DNA from 3 places in the Paenibacillus sp. JNUCC31 genome. Region 2 is predicted to be linked to each of the others. Evidence: riboswitches for the same ligand, from Rfam matches in the RefSeq annotation. Region 2 holds a riboswitch; each other region holds the start of a gene.
The links. Region 2 has a riboswitch for S-adenosylmethionine ahead of metA (homoserine O-acetyltransferase MetA). Riboswitches for the same ligand answer to the same signal wherever they lie in the genome.

Region 1 (6,497 bases), 3.1 Mb from region 2:
AAGTCTCCATTGAAATTTTGCGGGAAGCGGGAATTCGACTTCCGAAGCCGATCGGGCCTGCGATGGGTATCGTTGGCGGTCTGATTATTGGGGAGGCCGCGGTGAAGGCCGGAATGGTCAGTCCATTTCTGGTTATAGTTGTGGCCGTTACCGCGATTTCTTCGTTCTCAATCCCTTCATATAGTGCGGGGATTACACTGCGTATATTACGTTTTTTTGGAATGTTCAGTGCGGCGGGCTATGGATTGTTTGGGGTGGTCATGTTTTTCTTGCTGCTCTGCAGTCATCTGGTTCGGTTGAAAAGCTTTGGAGTTCCTTACGTCACCCCTGCGGTGCCATTCAGCCTGTCGGATTGGAAGGATTTCTTTATTCGGGTACCCTTACGAATGATGAGGCAGCGCCCAGGCATGATGAATCCGAAAGACCCTGATCGCAAAAAGTAGGCATATCCGATATTCAGGAGGTGGATCATGAATCCTAAAAGTGACCAGCTGACGACAGTTCAAGCCGCAGTTTTTATCATCAATTACATGCTCGGTGCAGGAATACTTACACTTCCCCGAACTACGGTAACGGCGGTCAAAACGCCTGATGTGTGGATTTCAATTATATTGTCCGGTCTGTTGGCTATGCTGATGGGTATAATCCTGGTGAACCTGTGCCGAAGATTCCCAGGGAAGACTGTCTTTCAATTCACTGAGGAAATCACAGGGAAGTGGATTGCTTATATATTGGGAGCTGCGATCATCCTGTATTTCCTTGTCATCTCTGCCTTTGAAATCAGAGTGATGGCTGAAGTCACCCGATTATATTTATTGGAGGGAACCCCGGTGTGGGCGATTGTCATGGTGTTTATGTGGATCGGCTTTTATTTGGTCTCAGGAGGGATCAACTCCATGGCGCGTTTGTATGAGATCATTTTACCCATTACGCTTATTCTTTTTGTACTGGCCATTTTTCTGAGCAGCAGTCTGTTTGAGATCAATAATTTGAGACCTGTGCTGGGAGAGGGGATCATGCCGGTGTTTAAAGGGCTGAAATCTTCGGTACTTGCCTATACGGGTTATGAAGTCATGTTTGTGGTGATGGCATTTATGAAAAATCCAGAGAAGGGCAAGAAAGCCATGGTCTGGGGAATCCTTATCCCTATGGTGATCTACCTTATCACATTGGTTATGGTTATTGGCAGTTTATCTATTGAAGGCATGAGAACAAGGACGTGGCCAACCCTTGATTTGATGCGCAGCTTTGAGATTGAGGGATTGTTCTTTGAACGGTTCGAATCCCTGTTGCTGGTTATTTGGATTATGCAAATTTTCTCTACGTCTACCATCACGCATTATGCCGCTTCTCTTGGATGTTCGCAATTGTTCAAGAAAAAAATGCTGCCTTTTCTGATCATTCTGCTCCCGATCAGTTATATCACTGCTATGCTTCCGCAGAACGTGGACGAAACGTTCAAACTCGGAGATGCTTTGGGGAATGCATCCATTTATTTGTTTGGTGTTTTGCCACTATTGCTTTTGTTGCTGAGCATGTTCCGAAAGAAAGGAGGCAAGTACAATTGAACAGGATCAGAAAGAAATTAACCCTTTTGTCAACGGCCCTGCTGGTTTTTACCTCAGGTTGCTGGAGCAGCAAAGAGATCGAAGATTTAAGTGTTTATGTGGGTCTGGGACTGGACGTCGCTGAGGAATCGAAATTTGAACAGGACATTAATAAACAAGGAGGTCATTATCCCAAAAACAATGTATTTACATCTACCGTACAGATTGTCCCACGTGTTGGGGGAAAACAGGAAAATCAAAGCAGTTCCAGTGGTTCTTCCGGCGGACAAACCTTTTTGAATGAACAGTTGACCGGAGATTCCCTGTTTCAGATCTTTCGTCAGTTTGCTCTAAGAAGAGACCGTCCGCTCATTGGTCATCATTTAAAGGTTATTGTCGTTTCCCAAGAGTTGTCGAAGAAATATAGCATGGAGCAGCTGCTTGATTTTGTTTTGCGCGACAATGATATCCGACCCAGTTCCCTTGTTCTGGTGAGCAAAGGACGTGCTTTGGATGCTCTTAGTTCCAAGGAGCCGGGAGAAATCCCAGCCTTTTATCTGAGAGGGTTGGTGAATAATGCGTATCGTACCAATAAAATTCTTCCGCCTGTATCCCTCGCGAAACTTGATGGCAAAATGCAGTCAGGGTCAAGCTTTTTGCTGCAAAATGTCCTTACTGCTGATGGGGAGCATAAATTTTCAGGTGCAGGCGTCTATAAAGGGAAAACGAAAAAGTGGATCGGCTCCTTAAATCAGGTGGACCTTCAAGGATTGTCCTGGATCACTGGGGAGGCTAAGGGAGGGGCCTTAAAATCGTATGCACCGAAAAAGAAACATACGATAGTCTATGAAATCAAGTCTACGAAGAGCAAAATTGTGCCCAAAGTCCACGGAGATGACATTTCTTTTCATGTAAAGGTTGAATCAGAAGGTCAGCTCATGGAAGATTGGAGTGCTCCGGAAATTCCTTCTACGGAAAAGTACATTAAGGAATGTGAGGTTCAGTTCGCTGATACAGCCAAAGAACAAATACAGCAGGTCATGAACAAAATGCAGCACACCTATCGGGTGGAAGTGGCCGGATTTGGAGAGCAGTTGCGGATCAAATATCCGAGGGTATGGAAAAAGGTCAAAAAAAATTGGGATGAAACCTTTAGTGAGATTCCTGTGACCTATGATGTGAAAATGAAAATCACAGATTATGGATCATCGACGGATTAAAAATGAGGTTGGAGAGTTTCTTTATCCATAAATGGATGATGATATTTAATTGTTGACACAATCATGATAGATCGCTATATTTATAAAAAATCATTTTCTTATCCAGAGAGGTGGAGGGACTGGCCCTTAGAAGCCTCAGCAACAGATCTGAAGGATACTGTGCTAATTCCAGCGGGTGAACAGCCTGATAGATAGGAGCGTTTGTCTTTATTTGTCAGTTACGGCGCACTCTTCGGGAAGAGTGGGTCTTTTTGTTGTTCTGGATGAAGAAGTAGGGGAGCAGGCATGGATAACAACAAAGATACAGGGCATTTTCAGCGCAAAATGCAGGCACGGCATGTAGTCATGCTCTCACTTGGAGGAGTTATTGGTACAGGTTTATTTCTTAGCTCAGGTTATACCATTCAGCAGGCAGGGCCGATCGGGACTATTCTATCTTACCTGATCGGAGCGATTGTCGTTTATCTGGTTATGCTTTGTTTAGGTGAACTGTCCGTTCATATGCCGGAGACTGGGGCATTTCATAGCTATGCGGCAAAATATATTGGGCCGGCAACAGGATACACCGTAGCCTGGTTGTATTGGCTAACCTGGACGGTTGCCCTCGGTTCCGAATTTACAGCGGCCGGGCTGTTGATGCAGCGCTGGTTCCCTTCAGTGAATGTTTGGATCTGGAGCGCATTGTTTGCTCTTATGATCTTTCTGTTCAACGCGCTGACGGTCAAATTTTTTGCGGAGTCGGAGTTCTGGTTTTCCGCAGTTAAAGTCCTTACAATTGTAATCTTCATTATTCTTGGGGGCGCAGCCATGTTCGGTATTATTCCAATGGCAGGCTCGGAAACCGCCCCTTTTCTATCCAATATTACAGCGTCAGGCTGGTTCCCGAATGGCGCTTCTGCGATACTGATGACGATGCTTGCCGTAAACTTTGCGTTCTCGGGCACAGAATTGATCGGAATTGCTGCCGGGGAGACGGAGAATCCGGAAAAGACGATTCCGAAAGCGATCCATACCACGTTATGGCGCTTAATTATCTTTTTTATCGGAACCATTGTTATTCTCTCTGCGCTATTACCCATGTCGGATGCTAGTGTTCTCGAAAGTCCATTTGTAGCTGTAATGGAGCGAATTGGTGTTCCGTATGCAGCAGATATTATGAACTTTGTTATTCTGACGGCGATTCTCTCTGCTGCCAACTCGGGCCTATATGCTTCTTCGCGGATGCTGTGGTCTCTGGCAGATAAAAAGACGATCTCTCCATGGTTTGCCAAATTGACGAAACGCGGTGTACCGCTGAATGCCCTCCTGATCAGCATGGTTGGTGGTGCTTTGGCTTTGCTCTCGAGCATCATTGCACCAGGTACCGTGTATATTACGCTGGTCTCCATCTCTGGCCTTGCCGTTGTTGCCGTATGGATGAGCATCAGTGCTTCGCAGTATATGTTTCGCAGACAGTATCTTCTGGAAGGGCATGCGGTTGAGGACCTGGTCTACCGGACGCCGCTGTACCCGGCAGTACCGATTATTTCATTTATATTATGTCTGGCTTCATGCATAGGCATTGCTTTTGACCCGACACAGCGCATAGCGTTGTACTGCGGTATTCCTTTTATTGTATTATGTTACGCAACGTATTATCTGACAGAACGTGTGAATAAGAAAAGAGGGCTAGAACATGACGCAACCAAAACGCATTAATCCCTTGGAACAGATCCTGCGGGAACATCCGGTTATGATTCTCGATGGGGCACTGGCAACCGAACTTGAGCAGCAGGGGTGTGATCTGGATGATCCATTATGGTCAGCACGTGTCCTGCTGGAGAATCCGGAAGTTATCGTTCAGGTGCATGCGGATTACTTCCGTGCAGGAGCGGACTGCGCGATCACATCCAGTTATCAGGCAACAGTGGATGGCTTCGGCAAGAGGGGCATCGGAGAACAGGAGTCGCTGAAGCTGATTCGCAAGACAGTAGAGCTGGCGGCTCAGGCGCGTGATGACGTGTGGCAAGAAATCCAAGGTGGAGTCGCAGAGAATGTAATTGGGAATGAGTCAAAATGTGAAAAACGACCTGCAGTTGCGATAGGGAAAACGGCATCGGCTCGTCCACGTCCAATTGTTGCTGCATCCGTCGGACCCTATGGTGCTTATTTGGCTGATGGCTCAGAGTATGTCGGTCATTATGGTGTTACGGATGAGACGCTGACCGCCTTCCATCGTCCGCGGATGACAGCACTGCTGGAAGCAGGCGCGGATGTTCTGGCATTTGAGACGATCCCATCCTTACAGGAGGCACAGGTATTGGTTGCTTTATTAAAAGAGTTCCCTGACGCTTATGCATGGCTGTCTTTCTCATTACAGGATGGCAAAACGATCAGTGAGGGGACGCTCTTGGAAGAGTGTGCACGACAATTTGGCTCCGAACAGCAGATTGCTGCGATTGGCTTGAACTGTGCTCCCATGGAAGTGGTGACGGAAGCGGTAGGTGTGCTGAGCCGTGCAAGCGACAAACCTGTCATTGTCTATCCGAACTCGGGGGAGATCTATGACGCTGAGACCAAAACGTGGAGCGGTCAAGGATCATGCGGCAGCATGAGCGATGCTTCGGAAGAATGGGTCGCTGCGGGCGCCAGAATTATCGGTGGATGTTGCCGAACTACACCACATCAGATTGGTGAACTGGCGAAGAAGTGGCGTAAGTAAGACCTGCTGCGTAAGCGCGTGGATTTCCACCAGCATGTAAAAAAAGGTACATGAACAGCCCTTTCGTTCCCATGCATTGGGGTGCACTTCAGGGGGACGGGAGGGCTGTTTTATTTCTTTTGGCTATCGAAAATAATTAGTTAGGCTACAGAGCAGATGCTCTTTCGTATTGTTATTCTTTCTCCCAAGTTATTCTATGACCAGCATACGAGGGGATGCTTCGCCAATAACCCGTGATGAGAACCAAGAGCCAAGAGCTGCGGCGCCAATGCTTAAGCAGGCGAACAGAATAATTCCACCCCAATTCAAAATTAATGGAAGCTGTACGATACCATATCCGGAGAGGATCATCTCCAGTAACACGGGGAGCACATATACCCCTATCACGCTTCCCAGTACTGCCCCAATGACAGATAGTACTGTCACTCCCATGGCAACCGATAATCGAATCCGACGAGATGTCATGCCTATGGATTTGTAGATGCCATAGGTTTTGTTTTCTTTGCGGATACTGATCCGGCAGGTACTGAAAATAATGATGAATGTAGCCAGAATAAACAACAGCCCAATCAGACTCATAGGATAGATCAGGATGTCAGCGGCTTCTGCATAAACCGAATCGAGCAGCGTTTTTTGGGTTACCACCGAAGCGGAAGACTTAAATCGCTCATTCAATTCATTGGCAACTGTATTCGCTTGCGTTGGGTCATTCACATTAATGAAAATGGCATCGAAATCACTGTATGCCGGGTTCACAGTTCTCACGGCATCCATGGTGATTCGACCTGATACGGACATGTTGGCGATGGCCTGATAGATACCCGTTATGATGAATGTGCGCTTTTCTCCTTGAATGTAGAGATCTATGAGGTCACCCAGATCCTTATTTAAGGTTTTGGCTACACTTACACCAACGGCAATTTCATTCTCTTGCTGAGGATTATTTCCTCGCAGGTTCTCAAACCCAAGTTCCTGATAACTTCCATCCAGTACACTCAAATATAGACTGATGGTTTGACCATGGATTTC
Region 2 (6,497 bases):
ATGCAGCAGCTTGGTTTCGAACTTCAGGTCCGAATGAACATTTCGTTCCTGATTATTGGAATGGTTATTTTGTTCACTCATGATGAACTCCTCCTTCAATCTCCTGTTGTGCAGCTGACAGTGCATTGCCCAGATCTGCAATCAGATCATCGGCATGCTCAATCCCTACAGAAAAGCGCAACAGACGGTCATCCACACCTACAGCATCGCGAATTTCAATCGGAATATCGGCATGGGTCTGTACCGCAGGATAGGTCATCAATGACTCGACTCCACCAAGACTCTCGGCAAAAGCGATCAGCTTGATATGACGCAGCAAAGGTTCAACATAACGAGCATCCTTTACTTTGAAGGAGAAAATGCCAGTGTTCCCGCTGGACTGTTTATTCTGTACTTCAAATCCGGGGTGATCCGACAGACCTGGGTGGTACACTTCATCAACAGCTGGATGTTCCAACAGGTACTTGGCAATCGTCAAGGCATTATACTCATGGCGTTCCATACGCAGAGCGAGTGTCTTCATGCCTTTCATCAGCTGATAGGAGTCGCTTGGAGACAACACTGCTCCGATGGAATTGTGCAGAAATGCCATTTCTGCTGACAATTCTTCCCCCTTTGTAATAATTAATCCCGCAAGTACATCGTTATGACCACCCAGATACTTCGTAGCACTATGGATGATGATATCGGCGCCGAGTTCAATTGGACGCTGGAAGAACGGCGTCAGTAGTGTATTATCTACAATGGTCAGCAGGTTGTGGCTCTTTGCCCAGGAACTAACGGCTTCCAGATCTGTAATCATCATCAGCGGATTAGTCGGTGTCTCAACAAATACGGCTTTGGTATTCGGCTGACGAATACTTTCCATAGCCTCAAGGTCATTGGTATCCACATAACTAGCCGTTACCCCGAAGCGGGATAAAATGCGTTCAAGCAAACGATACGTTCCACCATAGAGGTCCAGTGATACAATCAGATGATCTCCTTGCCCAAATAGGGCAAAAATCGTTTGCAACGCTGCCATGCCGGAGCTACATGCAAAACCAGCATCACCGGATTCCAGCGCTGCCGCTGCTTCTTCCAGCACTTTACGGGTTGGATTCGTCGTACGAATATAATCAAAACCTGTACTCTGTCCAAGCTTCGGGTGGCGAAACGCAGTGGATTGATAGATTGGAAAATTAATGGCACCCGTCACCGGTTCATTGATGGACCCAATTTGAGCCAATCGGCTTTCAATTTTTAACTTGTTATCTTCCATTGCTGCATCCTCCTGGGATCTCGATTAGATTTGCGGTCCAATATCGTAAGGCGTCTCTTGATATACATAGTAATTGAGCCAATTAGAGAATAATAAGTTTGCATGTGCCCGCCAAGTTGCGGGAGGGACACGGGAAGGGTCATCATTCGGAAAATAATGTTTAGGAAGAGCCACATTCATTCCCTTGGCTGCATCCCGGTCATATTCCCATTTCAATGAAAGCGGATCATACTCGGCATGTCCGGTTACAAAAATCTGCTTGCCGTCTTTGGTGGCGACCAGAAAAATGCCAGCTTCCTCGGATTCAACCAAAATTTCGAGGTTATCATTCTTTTCAATATCTTCACGGCGCACTTCCGTGTGACGAGAATGCGGAACGTTAAATACTTCATCGAATCCGCGCAGCAACTGCACATTGGATTTGTTGATCGTATGTGAGAATACGCCAAAGCATTTCTCATCCAGTGGAACTTTCGGAACACCAAAATGATGGTATAAACCCGCTTGGGAAGCCCAACAGATATGCATGGTCGAAGTTACATTGGTTTTGGTCCATTCGAAGATCTCCTGGATTTCCTTCCAATAGTTCACGTCTTCGAAGTCCATTTGCTCTACAGGAGCACCTGTAATGATCATGCCGTCAAAACGGCGATGTTCGATCTCGTCAAAGGTTTTGTAGAACAGGTCCAAATATTCCTGTGATGTATTCTTGGATGTATGAGATTTCGGATGCACCAGAACGATGTCCACCTGAATGGGTGTGTTTCCGACTAGACGAAGCAATTGCGTTTCTGTCGTTTCCTTTGTAGGCATCAGGTTTAATATAGCGATACGGAGCGGACGAATATCTTGCTTATAAGCAGATGTTTCGTCCATGACAAAGATGTTTTCTCCTGCGAGCACTTCCTTGGCTGGCAGGGTGTCTGGTATTTTGATCGGCATGTTGGTTCAAACTCCTCCTTGTGCATAGATAGATGCAGCATGGGCTGCCATGAGCTTGCTTTCAGGCGCTGGATGCCATTACATCAAGTGACAAGCTCAAGTTCCGTAGCGAAAATCACTGCTGAGAAGTCGGGGCATATAAAACAAAGACCTTCCTCGGATTCCGAGAAAGGTCATATGTAAATAGATATGCGCCTCTCTCATCTCTCAGTTACAACAGTGCCACATGGACACTTGGTCGCTGCAAGAATTAGCACCGTACGGATATACCGCCGGTTGCCGGGTTTCATCGGGCCAGTCCCTCCACCTACTCTTGATAAGATTTCGCTGTATTCAATTGTAATTTAAAATGGTTCACCGTCTACTTTAAAACATTAATCCACTCACGTCAAGATGTAGTTCATAGTCTTCACCTCTGGACCCGGAACCGATCAACTTCCGTTGTCATACACTGCTCCAGGGCGCGAAATCGACACATTTTTGCGCTTGAAAGCACCCTGTACCAGCGGTATACTAAACAAGTGTTATAAACCCTTATGTGAGAGGTGACATATTCAATGGATGGCGACCCGAGGCCCGACTGGCAGCCGAGTTCCTACAAACTGCATAGAGAATTGACATCAGCATGCCGGCAGCGGGACGTTACTTCCGTTTGTATATAGAGCGAACGCAGTCCTGATCTCCAGGCTCCGCTGCCGACCGGCTGATCTCTTCTTTTTTGCGCCCAAATTGATAAAAATCCGCCAGCTTGGCGGGTGCAGAAGGAGTAGATAAACAATGAAAATCCGGTTGGTAAACAACGGTGTATTTATCCCGGTGGATGACATTCAGCAGGCGCTGACTCCACCAGCGGAGGGATTTTACTGGATTGATGCGGACGTAGACGATTTGGCGGTACTTCAACCGCTGTTCTTAATGCATGATCTGGCAGTGGAAGACTGCTTGAGTGACGAAGAACAACGTCCGAAGATTGAAATTTATGAGAGCCATTATTTTATTGTCATTAATAGCATTCGTTTCGATGATGAAGAGATTTTTTTGCGTGCCGTCAACCTGTTCCTTGGAAGACATTTTATTATCAGTGTTACGAAACAAAAAGTCAGTGAATTACGGACATTGAAACCGATACTATGGGAACAGGAAATCAGCACCCCGGATCGGCTGCTGTACCTCCTCGTGGACTTGATTGTTGATAATTATTTCACAGTCGGTGACCGGATTGAAGCACGGATTGAGAAGCTTGAGGAAGATATCCTGATGCACACCAAAAAGTCTCATTTGAATGAGATTATCGGGCTGCGCAGTGAGATTTTGTGGCTCAAGAAAGTGCTGGGACCTCAGAAAGAGGTCATTAACACCCTAAACAAAAAAGACCTGCGTCTCATCGATGATCAGCTGCAAAAATACTTCAGTGACATTTATGAGAATGCTGTGAAAATATCCGAAACCTTTGAGACGTATCGCGACCTGATGGGCAACTTGCGCGAAGCTTACCAATCAAGTATTGCCAACCGTGCGAATGAAATCATGCGCGTGTTTACCGCGATTACCACAGTCTTCATGCCACTGACGGTCATTACCGGTATTTATGGAATGAACTTCGACAACATGCCTGAGCTGCACTGGAAGTATAGTTATTTTGTTGTCATCGGATTAATGGTTACTCTGGGTCTGAGCATGTTCTTTATTTTCCGCAAGAAAGACTGGATTTAAACTGCCACAGAACAGACCAAAGCTGAAAAGACGAAGCCCTCCATTCGGAGTAGTGCCTCGTCTTTTTTATTTATTGTATTTTAGTACGATTAGACCTACTGATTACCCCATTCTCCCTACTCTAGCCCGCATGCTGCTCCGTCTCTGTGTGGCGACGGAAACGAATTCGAATCATGCGCAACCTTTCATAGACCTGCTCCAGACTGCCTCCGCCGGGCTTCTCTTCTCCATACACTTTATGTAACACGGGCTTCAGAAACGTATCTCCCAGCTCTTCGTAGGCGCTCCATACCGCCTCTTGTTCCTGTTCAGGCATTACGGCCAGCTCTGCATCCAGCAGGCAGTCTGTATCATACCCCTCCAGATCCAATGTTTCCAGCAATTCAATCAGCTCCCGCCGGGACAATCCGGAACGATTCACGATTTCCTCCAGCGTATGTCCTTCCCTCATGCCTTCAAGCACCTGCTTGCGTGTGGTAAATCGGTCGAGCTCCTGCTTGTATTTCTGCTCTCTCTGCTTGTACAGCCAGTTCTCATAATCTTGTTCCTTCAGAGCTGTATACACCCAGTCCAACGGAAAAGATGTGGAACGTTCCAAGCCGTTTGTCAGTTCAAGCCATTCTGCCCCGTACTCGGAAGCTTTGCTCTCGCCCACACCAGGCAGCTGCATCAACTCATCCATGGTTTGCGGTACAAATGCACTTATCATGCGCAACAGACGGTTCGTTGCAATAAAATACGGGGCTTTCCGGTCTGATGCTGCTCTCTTCCTGCGCCAAGTACAGAGATCCGTATACAACTCCTCATTGTTAACCAATTCACTGTAACATTGAAGACGCTGACCACTATAACTGCGTGATTTCGGGTCTTCATTCTCATGGAACAGACCCTGGAGCAATGGACGGTATCCTTCTTTCATCTGTATGGCTAGCTGATGACGGTATACATGTAGTAACTCATCCCATGAACTGCCTTCGTACCAGATCACATCCTCTCGGTCACCTTCCTCATAGCGACTCCAACCCAGGTGCCATGATCCTTCCTCTTCACCAATCCATAACTGGGCCTGCTCTTCATCCATACCTGAAATTCGAGATAATCTGTTCATAAAAATGACTTCCATTTCTGTCCCTCCTTCAAAAGTTCAGCTTCGCAAAGTCTGATCATGCTGTTTCAAGACAGCACAAAAAACACCTCTCCTGCAAAATCCATGCAAGAGAGGTGCTTCCTCATTAACCGTGCTATGCTGTTGCTCATATATTACCACAATGGAAAAATTCGTCAACCATTAGATTGTAAATCCTTTTACTTGTTCAATGCCAACTTGGCCAGTGCAAGCGAACCACACAGCCCCGCATTATCACCAAGTCCTGGAGAAACGACATACTGGTCAATGTCGGATTGAAGTGCCGGATGCTGAACATAACCAGCGAGCAATTCCTGCAATTTGCTACGAACCATCGGGAACAGGTGCTCCTGCTTCATCACACCACCGCCCATTACAATTTTCTGCGGAGTGAGAATCAATACATAATTCATCAGGGCATGCGCCAGGTAATGAGCTTCCATCTCCCAGGCCTTGTGATCAGCAGGCAGTTCGTACGCTGGTTGCTCCCAACGTTTGTTGATGGCGGGACCTGCCGCCAGCCCTTCCAGACAGTCTCCATGATACGGACAGAATCCTTCATATGTATCCTCAGGATGTCTGCGCACAATGATATGTCCCATCTCTGGATGTGACAATCCATGAACCATTTTGCCACCTACAACAGCTCCTGCACCAATGCCCGTTCCAACAGTGATATACAGACAGCTCTCCAGTCCCTGTGCAGCGCCCCAAGTCGCTTCCCCGAGTGCAGCTCCATTCACATCCGTATCAAACGTCATCGGTACATCAAAGTGTTCCTTAAGCTTGCCAATCATATTGTACTGACCCCAATGCGGTTTGGGTGTTGTCGTGATGTAGCCATAGGTCGGACTTCCTTCAATGGGATCAATCGGACCAAACGAACCCACACCTAACGCTTCAATTCCTTTACCCTCAAAAAATGCAATCACCTGAGCCATTGTCTCTTCCGGTGTCGTCGTAGGAAAACTTACGCGTTCAAGCACTTCCCCTTTTTCCGTACCGATTCCACATACAAATTTGGTGCCTCCAGCTTCAATTGCGCCTAAAATCGTCATGTTAGTCACACTCCCAAGTCAGTTTAAAATTAAAATGGAATTCCCATCGGTTTTTCTGAACAACCCCTTGGCTTAACCCTGCTGCTCACTTTCAAGCTTGGTCAGACGCTTCAATAAGGTCTGCTTCCAGCTGTCGGAGAGCGTTGGGATGGCCAGTAAAGTACGCATACCCATGGAGTCCTGTTTTCCCTGATGCATAATTCGATTGGCATCCAGAATGGTCAGCGATGCAGGATCGGTGCTGATTCGTCTGAATACCGCAGATGGAGCTACCTCGCCTTCTTGCAGTACCCGAAAATAAAATCCGGTATGTCCACTATCCTGAAAATAAACAGGAAGCTCCTTGTAGTCATACCTTGCACCAAGCTTGAAACAGGGCTGTCTTGGCTGGCTGACC
Region 3 (6,497 bases), 3.4 Mb from region 2:
AATTAACGCCACACTCAGCAGTGAGCTGCATCGCTCCAGCCAAAATCGTTCCCAGAACGGCGTCATGAACGCCGATATATGAAAATGGGACAGCAAATGAAAACAACTCCGGCCAAGTCGGCGGCTGTTCATGTACAACAGGAGCTGGGGGTAAGCATCCTGAAAAATGAGTGCATTGCATCGCTCCAGTAGTCGATACATGTGTTCACGGTCTGTTTGATTTTGCAGATTGTGCATAAGGTCACTCTGAAGATCAGTCATATGATATCCGCCGTTGCGGGAGACCATATGGGCCAGTAAAGCCCAATGCAGCTCCGGATACTGTTCATAACATTCCAGATATGCCGCTGTGCGAGTGATATTACTTCGATTGTTTTCTTGCGTTAATGTCTTGATCTCTTCCAGAATGATGCAATCCTCTTCACAAACCAGTGCACTAAGCGTATTTCGTGCAAAAGCATTCTCGTTCCCGGGCAACAGACGCTCCACTTCAGCTTGCAAGGCTGCAGCCATGTCGGAGTCCCAATCCATGTCTCGCGAGGGATGACGAAGCTGGTTTGAAGCCTGCCAGGCGGCCTGTTTTCCCCGCCACACTTCCCGGGCCGCACCGGGAATGGATCGAACCATCTGCATGATCGACCCGTGATGGGCAGACTCGGAAGAATCCGTTTTAACGGAAGTCATGGCATGACATCCTTTCCTGAAATTCGGGTTATGGTTGAGTTTTATAAACTGTTGATATCAGTATGCGCTGAATATTTGACTTCCACTCCGCAATTTGCTTCACTAAGAGGATAAGACAAGGTATAGAAAGGATGATATTGATAATGGAAAAGATTACATCCAAACCGGAATTTGATGTGGCAATTCAATCTCCACATTTAACTGTAGCGGTATTTAAGGCAGATTGGTGTGGTGATTGCAAGTTCATCGATCCCTTTATGCCTGAAGTTGAAGAGAAGTTTTCACGTGACCTAACGTTGATTGAAGTCGATGTGGATCAGGTGGGTACGGTGAGTGAAGAACAAAATATACTTGGCATTCCCAGCTTTGTAGCTTACACAGATGGCCGGGAACTCGTTCGTTATGTGAACAAACTGCGCAAGTCGAGAGAAGAGATTGAACAATTCCTGCAGCGGGCAGTTGAGGTGTATAACACGATTCATAAATAAAGTATGACAGGTTCACCATGTTAAAGGTTATAATTAAAGGAACGCCATTTCTCTTGAAATAGGGAAGTGGCGTTTGTATTTTCATCATTTCCGGGAGAAACTATCGTGTAGTGATGTACATATTTGATGATGACCTGTGGGTCAACTTTTCGACAGACGTTAACATTTTGTCACAAAGCGCGGCGTCAATGACACATTTATCCGGTATAATGAATTTAGTTGTGAAATAAGTGTCAAAGTATCGAATCAAGCGGAGAATGTAGTTCTTCGCCATCTTAAACCAACAGCGGGTGAGAAAAAATTGAAGCACTTAACCTTGTTTAAATGGTTAACCGTATTAACCTGTCTTGTCATGTTTCTGGCCACATTTGGCGGAGGCGTTGTAACTCGAACGGAATCGGGTCTTGGCTGCGGCGCGGAATGGCCTTTATGTAACGGAAAACTTGTGCCAGCACACACTGTAGCCTCACTTATTGAATTTTCCCATCGCGCGGTTAGCGCACTGGCAGGACTGTTGTCCATTGCCTCATTTGTAGCCTTCTTGCGGTTTGGCAAATCACGCAGAGACCTGCAATTGTTTTCCTTTCTAACGCTGGTGTTTGTTATTGTCCAGGGAATCATGGGGGCTTTTGCCGTTGTATTCTCCCAATCATCCGCAGTCATGGCACTGCATTTCGGATTTGCCTTAATCGCTTTTGCCAGCTCCTTGATGATGGCGCTCGGTATTCGGCAGGAGGCTCGCCACGGTGGATTGGAACGATTGAATCGATACCCGCGGGTCAGCAAAGGTTTTCGTAATCTGGTATGGTTTTCCACAATCTATACGTACCTCGTGGTATATACTGGGGCCTTTGTGAGCCATACGGATTCTGCTGGCGGCTGTTCAGGTTTTCCACTCTGTAACGGGCAGATTATTCCCGAACTCTCGGGAGGCGTAGCTGTTGCTTTTGCTCACCGGGTGGCGGCTGTTTCATTAGTGATCGTCATTGCCATTCTCGGTCATTTTGCGTATCGCAAACATCCGGATAACACGGAATTAAGAGCGCTCGGCGTTATTTCTGTTGTGCTGGTTTTGTTGCAAGTGGTCATTGGTTTTGGACTAATGCTTACGATGAACCGCCCGGAAGTGTATATGTTTGTGGCGTTGGCGCATATGCTCGATATTGCCATTTTGTTCGGTGTATTAACCTATATGAGTTTCCTGGTGTACAAGTTGCATCGGCCCGTTAACCGTTTCTAATATATCCGAATTATTGTCGTTCAGGGGATGAATCCAGTGAAGTTCACCATCCGATGATGTACATCATTGGACAGGTGAACTTTGTTTGATGTCAGGCGAGTCAGGGCAACCTAATGTAAGCAGCGGTCATACGTTTACTCTCATTCCGATTTTGTTTAATATTATAAATTATTATTATTTTGATGATCTGCAGAGTGGATAGAGGAGGCTATATATGCTGCGAACGTTGCTGGGTGAATTACCGCGTCAAAACGAAGGCATACTCAAGGAAGCAATGGAGGCGATGGCTGGTACGCTTGAGCTATTTCAGCGACAAATGCATGTGGACCATGATCCTGCCCATGATTTTCGTAAACTGTATGTGTGGACCCAGGGACTCATCTCCTCGTTGGATGAACTGGAGCAAAGCTGTTTTGCTGCTTCCCATTTTCGTCAAAAAGTCAAAGCGGGCTTTACGGATGATATGACCATACCAGAAAAAGCGGAGTATGCCCGTTACGTTTACTTTTACAAGGATGGTTTCATCCGATGTTTTGCCATTCTGGATAAGTTAGGTACGGTGTTGAATGAAATATTTGAGCTGAATACAACCAATGTTAAAATTCATTTTTCTTATTTCACCGTATTAAGACAGTTTGGCTATGATAAGCTGCATCATGATCTTGCCAACGAGCTGATCCAGATCAAGGACTCCTACCGTGAGCCGATGAGCAAATTGCGCAAACGACGAAACATGGAGATTCATTATATGAACTCCGAAATGCAGGATGATCTGTGGCAGCTGCACCAGACTTTGCAAGGGAAAGTGAAGCTGGAGGACCTGGATCAGCATCTTTTGGAACTCCGCCAAGGTGTAGATATGGTATGTAAGACATTAAAAGCAGCGTATGGCTACATCAACGAGAAGTGGCATAAGCAGGGAATGAACCACCCTGCGAGGTGATTGGATTGCAATATTTGCCTTTGACAAATCGGAATACTTGGATTATACTGAGTTCCTGATCGACAGTTAGATGGAATTAACATTTATGACATTAACATTATAACTACTGAACTTATAAATTAAATATTTCTTATCGAGAGCGGCGGAGGGACAGGCCCGATGAAGCCCGGCAACCGATTTATAACTGCATGACAGCTGTGTCATACTTTATAGATGTTAGGTGCTAATTCCTACAAAATGGTGCAAGGCACGATTTTGGCAGATGAGAAGGTATAATCTTTCACGTGAAGAGCCCTTTTTGTTTCTGCAAAAGGGGCTCTTTTTTGTACGACCAAGGGGAGTTTTCCTTTCATTCGGGTAAAGATACATGTAGGTAGTGGGAAGGAGTAGTAATTTTGATTGAATTAAAAGGTTTAACCAAGACGTACGGTAAAGGTGCTAAAAGTACGACGGCCTTGTCGGACCTGAATTTGAATATCGGTAAAGGTGAAATATTCGGAGTTATCGGTCATTCCGGTGCAGGCAAGAGCACATTGATCCGTTGTATCAATTTGCTCGAAAGACCGACGGCAGGCGAGGTTTGGGTTGATGGGATCAATCTAACCCGTCTGGGCAAGACCGATTTGCAACAACAACGGCGCAAGATCGGCATGATCTTTCAGCACTTTAACTTGTTATCCTCGGCTACGGTGTACGACAATGTCGCTTTTCCTTTAAAACTGGTCAATACACCCAAGGATGCAATAGATCGCAAAGTGAAGGAAATGCTCGCATTGGTTGGACTGGAGGACCACAGCAATAAATATCCGGCCCAACTGTCAGGCGGACAGAAGCAAAGGGTGGGTATTGCGAGAGCACTCGCGAGCGATCCAACCGTGCTGCTGTGTGATGAGGCCACATCGGCACTTGATCCCCAGACAACGGATTCGATTCTGAAGTTATTGCTGGATATCAATGAAAAGTATAACCTCACGATTGTTCTAATCACCCATGAGATGCACGTGATCCAGAATATCTGTGATCAGGTGGCGGTTATCCATCAAGGAGGCATCGTGGAGCAAGGGCCGGTGACGGAAGTATTCCTCAAGCCGCAGCATGCAATTACGCGTGACTTTATGATGCGTGACCATGAGGTGGGAATTGCATTGGAAGAGACTGCTCTGGCGAGTGCGGGTGTTTCATTGCAGACGGACGGATCTTCTAAGCTTGTAAAAATATCCTTCCTGGGCGATAAAACATATGAGGCGATTTTGTCCAGAACGGTTCGCAAAACAGGAGTGGATTTCGCCATCTTGCAAGGCACCATTTCAACGATCAAGCAAGTTCCCTATGGACAGCTGACTGTTCGGTTTGAGGGGCAGTCGGATGAGATTAATCTCACCATTCATGAGTTAATGGATCAGGGACTTGATGTGGAGGTGCTTCGTTAAATGGATTTTTCAACGGTACGTTGGGAAGAAATCGGTAAGGCTTCAATTGAAACACTGCAGATCCTGGGGGCATCGGGCCTGTTCACGATCATTATTGGTTTGCCGCTAGGCGTATTGCTTTTCATGACGGCAAGGTCGGCCTCAATCCAGTCTCAAGTGGTGTACACTGTACTATCGTTTATCGTAAACATTTTGCGATCGGTGCCATTTATCATTCTGATTGTTGCACTCATTCCGTTTACGCGTTCACTGGTTGGCACAGCTACAGGTGTATTGGGCGTTATACCACCGCTCGTCATTGCTGCAGCTCCATACTTTGCTCGGTTGGTGGAAACTACACTGCGTGAAGTGGATCGTGGCGTCATTGAAGCGGCACAGGCGATGGGAGCTTCAACCGGACAGATTGTACGGCGTGTGCTTCTGCCAGAGGCATTGCCGGGTCTGCTAGCCGGGATCACCATTACGATCGTTACCCTTGTTTCCTACACGGCAATGGCGGGAATGGTTGGTGGTGGAGGTCTGGGAACATTGGCCATCAATTACGGATACTACCGTTATCAAAATGAAATTATGATTATAGCCGTTGTATTTATGGTCATACTGGTGCAAGTGCTTCAGATGGCTGGCGATCGGTTGGTTAAATGGTTCACCAGGAAATAACACATAGACAGCAATGTTGCGTTATGTTCGTGTTTATTGTGAAATAACGGAACATGCAAAAAAATTTATTGGAGAAGGGGTTTTACACATGAAAAAATGGTCTATTGCTCTACTCAGTATTATGTTGATTGCGGTTCTTGCAGCTTGCGGAAACAATAAGGATTCCGACAGCGGCGCAGACAATGCCGGAGGCGCACCGCGCACCGTGGAATTGAAAGTGGGAGCATCACCTACACCACATGCGGAAATTTTGGAAAGCATCAAACCTGAGCTCGAAGCAGAAGGCATTCGCTTGCAAATCGTGACGTTCAATGATTATGTTCAACCGAACCAACAACTTGAGGACAAACAGCTGGATGCAAACTTTTTCCAACACCAGCCTTACCTGGATACAGAGAACAAAGAACGTGGTTTCCACCTCGTTGCTGTAACACCTGTGCATGTTGAGCCATTTGCTGGCTACTCCAAAAAAATTAAGTCTTTGGATGAACTGAAAGATGGCGCCAAAGTAGCCATACCTAATGACCCATCGAACGGTGGTCGTGCACTGTTGCTGCTTGCGAAAGAAGGACTTATCACGCTGAAAGACGACAAAAATATCACTTCCAATCTTCAAGATATCACAGCCAATCCGAGAAACCTGAATATTATTGAGTTGGATGCAGCCATGATGCCTCGCCAACTGGATGAAGCTGACCTGGTATTCATTAACGCCAACTACGCGCTGGAAGCCAATCTGAACCCAGAGAAGGATGCGCTGCTGATTGAGGATCTGCAAGGTAACCCTTATGCAAACATCCTTGTATCCCGTGAAGATAACAAAGATGCAGATGCGATCAAGAAACTGGCTGCAGCTCTGCATTCTGAAGAAGTTAAAACGTTCATCAAAGAACGTTATCAAGGTGCTGTAGAACCTGCATTTTAAGCTGAACGAATAAGCTGAAAGCATGCCAAAATATACACACAGAAAAGGCCGTATATCTCTGAACAAGAGATGCATGGCCTTTTTACTGTCTTTGGTTATGTTCGTTTCGTTTCGGATTGCTGTCCAG

Region 1: linked by a shared signal. The riboswitch ahead of mmuP (S-methylmethionine permease) and the one ahead of metA (homoserine O-acetyltransferase MetA) in region 2 are both predicted to bind S-adenosylmethionine.
Region 3: linked by a shared signal. The riboswitch ahead of JNUCC31_RS09155 (methionine ABC transporter ATP-binding protein) and the one ahead of metA (homoserine O-acetyltransferase MetA) in region 2 are both predicted to bind S-adenosylmethionine.

What each region holds. Positions count from the first base shown of each region.
Region 1 is NZ_CP062165.1:2,395,503-2,401,999, reverse strand. It holds gene JNUCC31_RS10475 (spore germination protein) at 1-443, shown strand, start outside; gene JNUCC31_RS10470 (spore germination protein) at 471-1,568, shown strand; gene JNUCC31_RS10465 (Ger(x)C family spore germination protein) at 1,565-2,767, shown strand; SAM riboswitch class I at 2,863-2,965, shown strand; gene mmuP (S-methylmethionine permease) at 3,053-4,465, shown strand; gene mmuM (homocysteine S-methyltransferase) at 4,443-5,468, shown strand; gene JNUCC31_RS10450 (ABC transporter permease) at 5,658-6,497, opposite strand, start outside.
Region 2 is NZ_CP062165.1:5,545,378-5,551,874, reverse strand. It holds gene JNUCC31_RS24315 (trans-sulfuration enzyme family protein) at 1-81, opposite strand, end outside; gene JNUCC31_RS24310 (aminotransferase class I/II-fold pyridoxal phosphate-dependent enzyme) at 74-1,261, opposite strand; gene metA (homoserine O-acetyltransferase MetA) at 1,286-2,203, opposite strand; SAM riboswitch class I at 2,401-2,526, opposite strand; gene corA (magnesium/cobalt transporter CorA) at 2,981-3,916, shown strand; gene JNUCC31_RS24295 (HRDC domain-containing protein) at 4,038-5,039, opposite strand; gene JNUCC31_RS24290 (ROK family protein) at 5,222-6,100, opposite strand; gene JNUCC31_RS24285 (MOSC domain-containing protein) at 6,173-6,497, opposite strand, start outside.
Region 3 is NZ_CP062165.1:2,130,318-2,136,814, reverse strand. It holds gene JNUCC31_RS09175 (DUF2515 family protein) at 1-684, opposite strand, end outside; gene JNUCC31_RS09170 (thioredoxin family protein) at 828-1,172, shown strand; gene JNUCC31_RS09165 (COX15/CtaA family protein) at 1,489-2,412, shown strand; gene JNUCC31_RS09160 (Cthe_2314 family HEPN domain-containing protein) at 2,627-3,355, shown strand; SAM riboswitch class I at 3,483-3,624, shown strand; gene JNUCC31_RS09155 (methionine ABC transporter ATP-binding protein) at 3,751-4,785, shown strand; gene JNUCC31_RS09150 (methionine ABC transporter permease) at 4,786-5,445, shown strand; gene JNUCC31_RS09145 (MetQ/NlpA family ABC transporter substrate-binding protein) at 5,534-6,370, shown strand; gene JNUCC31_RS09140 (DUF2167 domain-containing protein) at 6,466-6,497, opposite strand, start outside.